Regions from separate parts of the Streptomyces sp. NPDC055239 genome, predicted to be linked through region 1. Evidence: riboswitches for the same ligand, from Rfam matches in the RefSeq annotation. Region 1 holds a riboswitch; the other holds the start of a gene.

Evidence for each region. A riboswitch is a leader RNA that binds a small molecule or an ion and turns the genes downstream of it on or off. The one in region 1 is predicted to bind cobalamin.
Region 2: linked by a shared signal. The riboswitch ahead of ACWFRJ_RS22630 (energy-coupling factor ABC transporter permease) and the one ahead of cobN (cobaltochelatase subunit CobN) in region 1 are both predicted to bind cobalamin.

The regions. Positions count from the first base shown of each region.
Region 1 is NZ_JBSGRD010000020.1:90,878-94,277, forward strand. Features, by position in the region: gene cobG (precorrin-3B synthase) at 1-1,257, opposite strand, end outside; cobalamin riboswitch at 1,326-1,457, shown strand; gene cobN (cobaltochelatase subunit CobN) at 1,527-3,400, shown strand, end outside.
Region 2 is NZ_JBSGRD010000007.1:47,466-50,865, forward strand. Features, by position in the region: gene mmsB (3-hydroxyisobutyrate dehydrogenase) at 1-872, shown strand, start outside; gene ACWFRJ_RS22625 (enoyl-CoA hydratase) at 869-1,672, shown strand; cobalamin riboswitch at 1,734-1,931, shown strand; gene ACWFRJ_RS22630 (energy-coupling factor ABC transporter permease) at 1,962-2,702, shown strand; gene ACWFRJ_RS22635 (energy-coupling factor ABC transporter substrate-binding protein) at 2,708-3,082, shown strand; gene cbiQ (cobalt ECF transporter T component CbiQ) at 3,089-3,400, shown strand, end outside.

The sequences.
Region 1 (3,400 bases):
AATGCTCGCAGGAGCGTCCCGTTTCTCGCCGTGTACGCGGGAGATCTGATGTCCGTCGGGGGTGGCGACGACGTCGACCCACTCCCCGTGGGGATGTCCGCACCGGCGCTCGCACCCGGACCAGTACACGGGCAGGGCCCCGACAGGTCCCAACGAGGCTTGCGCCGTGGCGCGTACGTCGTCCAGAGCCTTGGCGCAGCCGGGCCGGCCGATACAGGCACCCACTCCCGTCCAGGGGGAGTCGGGCGCGGTGATGAGGCCGGCGGCCCCCAGATCCGCCAGAAGTCGTGCGGCCTCTGACCGTTCGACTCCCGGCACGACGACTCCGCGCCAGGGGGTCAGCCGCAGTTCGCCGCTGCCGTGCTCGCGGGCGGTGTCCGTCAGCGTCTGCCATGAGGGCGCGCTGACGCTTCCCAGCGGCAGGCCGATGGACAGCGCGGCCTTGTCGGGGGGGCCGGGTACGACGCCGATGGCGGGCCCGACCGCGTCCTGGGGGAGCGGCCCTGTGGTGGGAGTGACGCGGAAACCGGCCTCCCGCAGGCGGTGCAGGACCGCGTCGAGGAGAGGACCGACGCCGCCGGGCAGATCCGTCACCCGCCAGGCACCCGCGTCGGGCGCCTGCTCCAGGAAGGTCTCGGCCGCGACGAGGGCGGCCCGCGGTGCCTGCGCGGCCGCGATCAGGACGGCGTCGCGCGCCGGTCCGATCCGCAGCAGAGCCTCGTCCTCGCCCCGCGCCGTCAGGGTCACATCACCGCCGAGGGCGGCCACGTCGCCGCGACCGTCGTCGAGGGCGAACAAGAACCGGCCGGACAGGGCGGTGGCCCGGTCGCTGGCGCACAGCAGCTCGTCCAGGGCAGACAGCCACGGACGGATGTCCCGCTCACCCAGACCGTCGAGCCCCGAGAGCGGGGAGGCCACCACATTGCGCACCCGCTCGTGGCGTTCGGAGGGCAAAAGCCCCGATTCGCCAAGCAGACAAGCCAGTTCGCTCCCGCGGTCCGCGCGAAGACCGCGCAGCTGCACATTGCCGCGCGATGTGAGATGCAACTCGCCATCTCCAAGGCGCTCGGCCAGATCCCGCAGCACGTCTGCCTGCCCCACGCTCAGGAGGCCGCCCGGAACGCGGACGCGGGCCAGCGCCCCGTCGTCCGCCCGGTGCAGCCGAAGCGTCCCGGGGCAGGAGTCACCGCGGTCGCGGGCAGACTCGTCTCCCGGGAGTGCTGGCGGGGGGACCGATGGGGGCATGGCGGCGAGCATACCGACCTATCGCAGCAGGTCCGCCTGCCCCCCGGTAGTTGCCCGGCCCTTAGTATTCCTAGCGACGGGCCAACCGGCCCGTCGTCGCCACAGACGGCGACAAGGGGAGGAAGCCCGGTGTGAATCCGGCGCGGTCCCGCCACTGTGAGCCCGGTCCTGGTGCCGGGTGAGTCAGGAACTCCCTTCCCCGAGCTCTCGTCCGCTCGAGCAGGGGAGACGCCATCGACACCACCCGGGGCGTGGACACCCCGAGGAAGGCCCGACGCCGCATGATCCTGCTCCTGTCGACGTCCGACACCGACCTGCTCAGCGCCCGCGCCGCAGGCGGACCGATCGCCTACCGCTACGCGAACCCCTCCCGGCTCCCGCTCGAGGACCTTCCGCAGCTCCTGGACGGCGCCGACCTGGTCGTCGTACGTCTGCTCGGCGGTGTGCGCGCCTGGCAGGACGGCCTCGACCAAGTCCTCGCCACCGGACGTCCCGTGGTCGTCCTCACCGGCGAACAGGCCCCCGACGCCCAGCTGATGGCCGCATCGACGGTCCCCATCGGCCTCGCAGCCGAGGCCCACGCCTACCTGGCGCACGGCGGCCCCGACAACCTGGAGCAGCTGGCCCGGTTCCTCTCCGACACCGTCCTGCTGACCGGGCACGGCTTCGAACCGCCCGCCCCCGCACCCTCGTGGGGCCCGCTGGAGCGCACCGCCCGTCAGGTCGAGGGACCGACCGTCGCGGTGCTCTACTACCGCGCCCACCACATGAGCGGCAACACCGCCTTCATCGAGGCCCTGTGCCGCGCCGTCGAGGACGCAGGAGCCCGCCCGCTGCCGCTGTACGTCGCCTCGCTGCGCACCCCCGAACCCGAACTCATCGCGGAACTGGGCGCCGCCGACGCGATCGTGACCACGGTCCTCGCGGCAGGCGGCACACGCCCCGCCGAAGCCTCTGCGGGCGGCGACGACGAGTCCTGGGACGCCGGAGCCCTCAGCGGCCTCGACGTACCCATCCTCCAGGCGCTCTGCCTCACCAGCTCGCGCAGCGACTGGGAGGACAACGACGAGGGCGTATCGCCGCTGGACGCGGCGAGCCAGATCGCGGTCCCCGAGTTCGACGGCCGGCTGATCACGGTGCCGTTCTCCTTCAAGGAGATCGACGAGGACGGACTTCCCGCGTACGTCGCCGACGCCGAGCGCGCGACCCGCGTGGCCGGTATCGCCGTCAGGCACGCACGGCTGCGCCACATCCCGGCCGCCGACAAGCGCATCGCGCTCGTTCTGTCCGCGTACCCGACCAAGCACTCCCGGATCGGCAACGCCGTCGGCCTCGACACCCCCGCGAGCGCCGTCTCCCTGCTGCGCCGACTCCAGGCCGAGGGATACGACTTCGGTACGGACGAGGTGCCGGGCCTTGTCTCCGGCGACGGCGACGAGCTGATCTACGCCCTGATCGAGGCAGGCGGCCACGACCAGGAGTGGCTCACCGACGAGCAGTTGGCCCGCAACCCCGTCCGCATCCCGGCGGCCGACTACCGCCGCTGGTACGCCACTCTCCCCGCCGAGCTCCGCGAGTCCGTGGAGCAGCACTGGGGCCCCGCCCCCGGCGAGATGTTCGTGGACCGGTCGAGCAATCCCGAGGGCGACATCGTCCTGGCCGCCCTGCGCCGCGGCAACCTGCTCATCCTCATCCAGCCGCCGCGCGGCTTCGGCGAGAACCCGATCGCGATCTACCACGACCCCGATCTGCCGCCCTCGCACCACTACTTGGCCGCCTACCGCTGGATCGCCGCCTCCGCCGACGACAACGGCTTCGGCGCCGACGCGATGATCCACCTCGGCAAGCACGGCAACCTCGAATGGCTGCCCGGCAAGAACGCGGGCCTGTCCGCCGCCTGCGGCCCCGACGCGGCGCTCGGCGATCTGCCCCTGATCTACCCGTTCCTGGTCAACGACCCGGGGGAGGGCACGCAGGCCAAGCGGCGCGTCCACGCCACCCTCGTGGACCACCTCGTACCGCCGATGGCCCGCGCCGACAGCTACGGCGACATCGCCCGCCTGGAACAACTCCTCGACGAGCACGCCCAGATCGCCGCGATGGACCCGGCGAAGCTGCCCGCGATCCGCGCCCAGATCTGGACCCTGATCCAGGC
Region 2 (3,400 bases), on a different contig from region 1:
GCGGCCCGATGGCCGCCAATCTCGTCAAGGCGGGGCACCGGGTGCTCGGCCACGACCTGCTGCCCGAACTGCTCGCCGAGGCGGTCGAGAACGGCGTGGTGGCCGCCGGATCGTCGACGGACGCCGCCGCCGTGGCGGACGTGGTGATCACCATGCTGCCTGCCGGGCGGCACGTCCTTAGCCTCTACCAGGAGGAGGGGCTCCTTGCCGCCGCCCGGCCTGGCACGCTGTTCATCGACTGCTCGACCATCGACGTGGCCGACGCGCGCAGCGCACACACGGCCGCGACGGCGGCCGGGATGCGGGCCCTCGACGCCCCGGTCAGCGGGGGAGTGGTGGGCGCCGACGCAGGCACGCTCACCTTCATGGCGGGCGGCGGCGATGCCGAGTTCGCCGAGGCGGACCCGCTCCTGACGATCATGGGGAACAAGGCGGTGCACTGCGGCGGACCCGGCGCCGGACAGGCGGCGAAGATCTGCAACAACATGATCCTCGGCGTCTCGATGATCGCGGTGAGCGAGGCGTTCGTCCTGGGCGAGAGCCTGGGCCTGTCCCACCAGGCCCTGTTCGACGTGGCCTCCACCGCCTCCGGGCAGTGCTGGGCCCTGACCGTCAACTGCCCGGTGCCGGGGCCCGTTCCGGCCAGCCCAGCCAACCGCGGCTACCGACCCGGATTCGCCGCCCCACTGATGGCCAAGGACCTGGGACTCGCGGCCAGCGCAATCGAGGCCAGTGGAATCCATGCACAACTCGGTGTGAAGGCAGCCGAGTTGTATGCCGCCTACGCGGAAGGCGCCGGATCGGACCAGGACTTCTCCGGGATCGTCAACACCATCAGACAGCACACGGCAGGGGACGGGGACAGCGCATGACAACAGAGCCGTACGAGACGACCTCAGCGTCGTACGAGACGATCCGCATCGAACGAAAGGGCCGTACCGCACTTCTCACGCTCGACCGGCCCAAGGCTCTCAACGCCCTCAACCTTCAGGTGATGAACGAGATCGTCGCCGCGACGGCGGAACTGGATCGGGACCCGGACGTCGGCTGCGTCGTCCTGACCGGATCGCCGAAGGCGTTCGCCGCCGGGGCCGACATCAAGGAGATGCGGCCCCGGAGCTACATGGACATGTACCTCAGCGACTGGTTCGCCGCCTGGGACAGGCTCGGCTCGCTGCGCACGCCGACGGTCGCGGCCGTCTCCGGGTACGCGCTCGGTGGTGGCTGCGAGCTGGCGATGCTGTGCGACATCCTGCTGGCCGCCGATACCGCCGTCTTCGGTCAGCCCGAGATCAAACTGGGGGTCATCCCCGGCATCGGCGGCTCGCAGCGGCTGACCCGCGCGGTCGGCAAGGCCAAGGCCATGGAGATGTGCCTGACCGGTCGCACCATGGACGCCGAGGAAGCGGAGCGGGCCGGACTCGTATCGCGCGTGGTGCCCGCGGGGGAACTCGTCGGCGAGGCCCTCGCCGTCGCCGAGACCGTCGCGGGGATGTCCCTGCCCGTCGCGATGATGGCGAAGGAAGCCGTGTCCCGGGCGTTCGAGACGACCCTCGCGGAGGGGGTCCGCTTCGAACGCCGCCTCTTCCATGCCGTGTTCGCGACCGAGGACCAGAAGGAGGGCATGGCCGCTTTCGTCGACAAGCGACCGCCCGGCTTCACGCACTCCTGAGGTCTGAGGTCTGACCAGGGGCGTACGCCCACAGGCGCGGCCGTCCCACAAGTTGTCAGGAATCTCGGTTGCGCACTATGGTCACCACGCCTTGGTGAACGGGAAATCCGGTGTGATGCCGGTGCGGCCCTCGCCACTGTGATCGGGAAGTCCGGCTCCAGCCCTCGCGGCAGCCACTGGGTGCACACGCATCCGGGAAGGCGGAGTCCGGTCGGTATGACCCGTAAGCCAGGAGACCGACCAAGGCGCGTTGTCCATCCACGAGGTGCTGGAGAGGGTCTGCTTAGCCATGCACATTGCCGAGGGTTTCCTCCCGCCGGCGCACGCGATCGCCTGGAGCGTAGCGTCCGCGCCGTTCGTCGTCCACGGAGTCCGCTCCTTGACCCGTGAGGTCAAGGAGCACCCGGAGAGCACCCTGCTCCTGGGCGCCTCCGGAGCCTTCACTTTTGTCCTTTCCGCACTGAAAATCCCTTCCGTCACGGGCAGTTGCTCGCATCCGACGGGCACCGGGCTCGGCGCGATCCTGTTCCGGCCGCCGATCATGGCGGTGCTCGGCACCATCACGCTGCTCTTCCAGGCCCTGCTGCTCGCCCACGGCGGGCTCACCACGCTGGGCGCCAACGTGTTCTCCATGGCGATCGTCGGGCCATGGGCCGGATACGCCGTCTACCGGCTCCTGAAGCGGTACGACGTGCCGCTCATGGTCGCCGTGTTCTTCGGCGCGTTCGTCGCCGACCTCTCCACGTACTGCGTCACCAGCGTCCAGCTGGCCCTGGCGTTCCCCGACCCGAGCAGCGGATTCCTCGGTGCTCTGGGCAAGTTCGGCGGCATCTTCGCCGTCACGCAGATCCCCCTGGCCGTCAGCGAGGGGCTTCTCACCGTCCTGGTGATGCGGCTGCTCGTGCAGTCCAGCAAGGGTGAACTCACGCGGCTCGGCGTACTGCTGCAGGGCAAGCAGGCGGCGGCGACCGCGACGACCGCGACGACTGCGGCGAAGAAGACGGAGACCGAGACGGGGGCCAGCGCCTGATGAGCATGAGCCGGAACGCGAAGATCAACATTGTGCTCCTCGTCATCGTCGCCGCGCTCGCGGTGCTGCCGGTGGCGCTCGGTCTCGGCGACGACGAGAAGGAACCGTTCGCCGGGGCGGACGCCCAGGCCGAGACCGCGATCACCGAGATCAAGCCGGACTACGAGCCCTGGTTCTCGCCGCTGTACGAACCCCCTTCCGGGGAGATCGAGTCGGCGCTCTTCGCCTTGCAGGCGGCACTCGGTGCGGGCGTCCTCGCGTACTACTTCGGTGTGCGCAAGGGGCGCCGTCAGGGCGCGGAGACGGCACGGGCGCAGGCAGCACCTGCGGAGCAGTCCGGCGACGTGGAGGGCGTCCGGCCCGAGACCGAGCAGGTCTGAGCCCGCGTGCTGCCCATCGACGCGGCGGCGCACAGCAGTCGCTGGCGCCGCCGTCACCCCGTGGACAAGGCTGTCCTCGGGCTCGGCCTCACTGTCCTTGCCGTCTCGCTGCCGCCCTGGCCCGGCGCCGCCCTGGTGCTGATCGCGGCGCTCGCCGTGCTGCTCGGGCCTGCCGGTGTGCCGCCGCGTAAACTGTGGCGCGCCTACCGCGTACCGCTCGGCTTCTGCGTCACCGGAGCCCTGACCCTGATCGTCCAACTCGGCGGAACCGAAGGGTTCGTCACGCTCGCCGACGGCGGTCCCGCCAGGGCGGGCGGT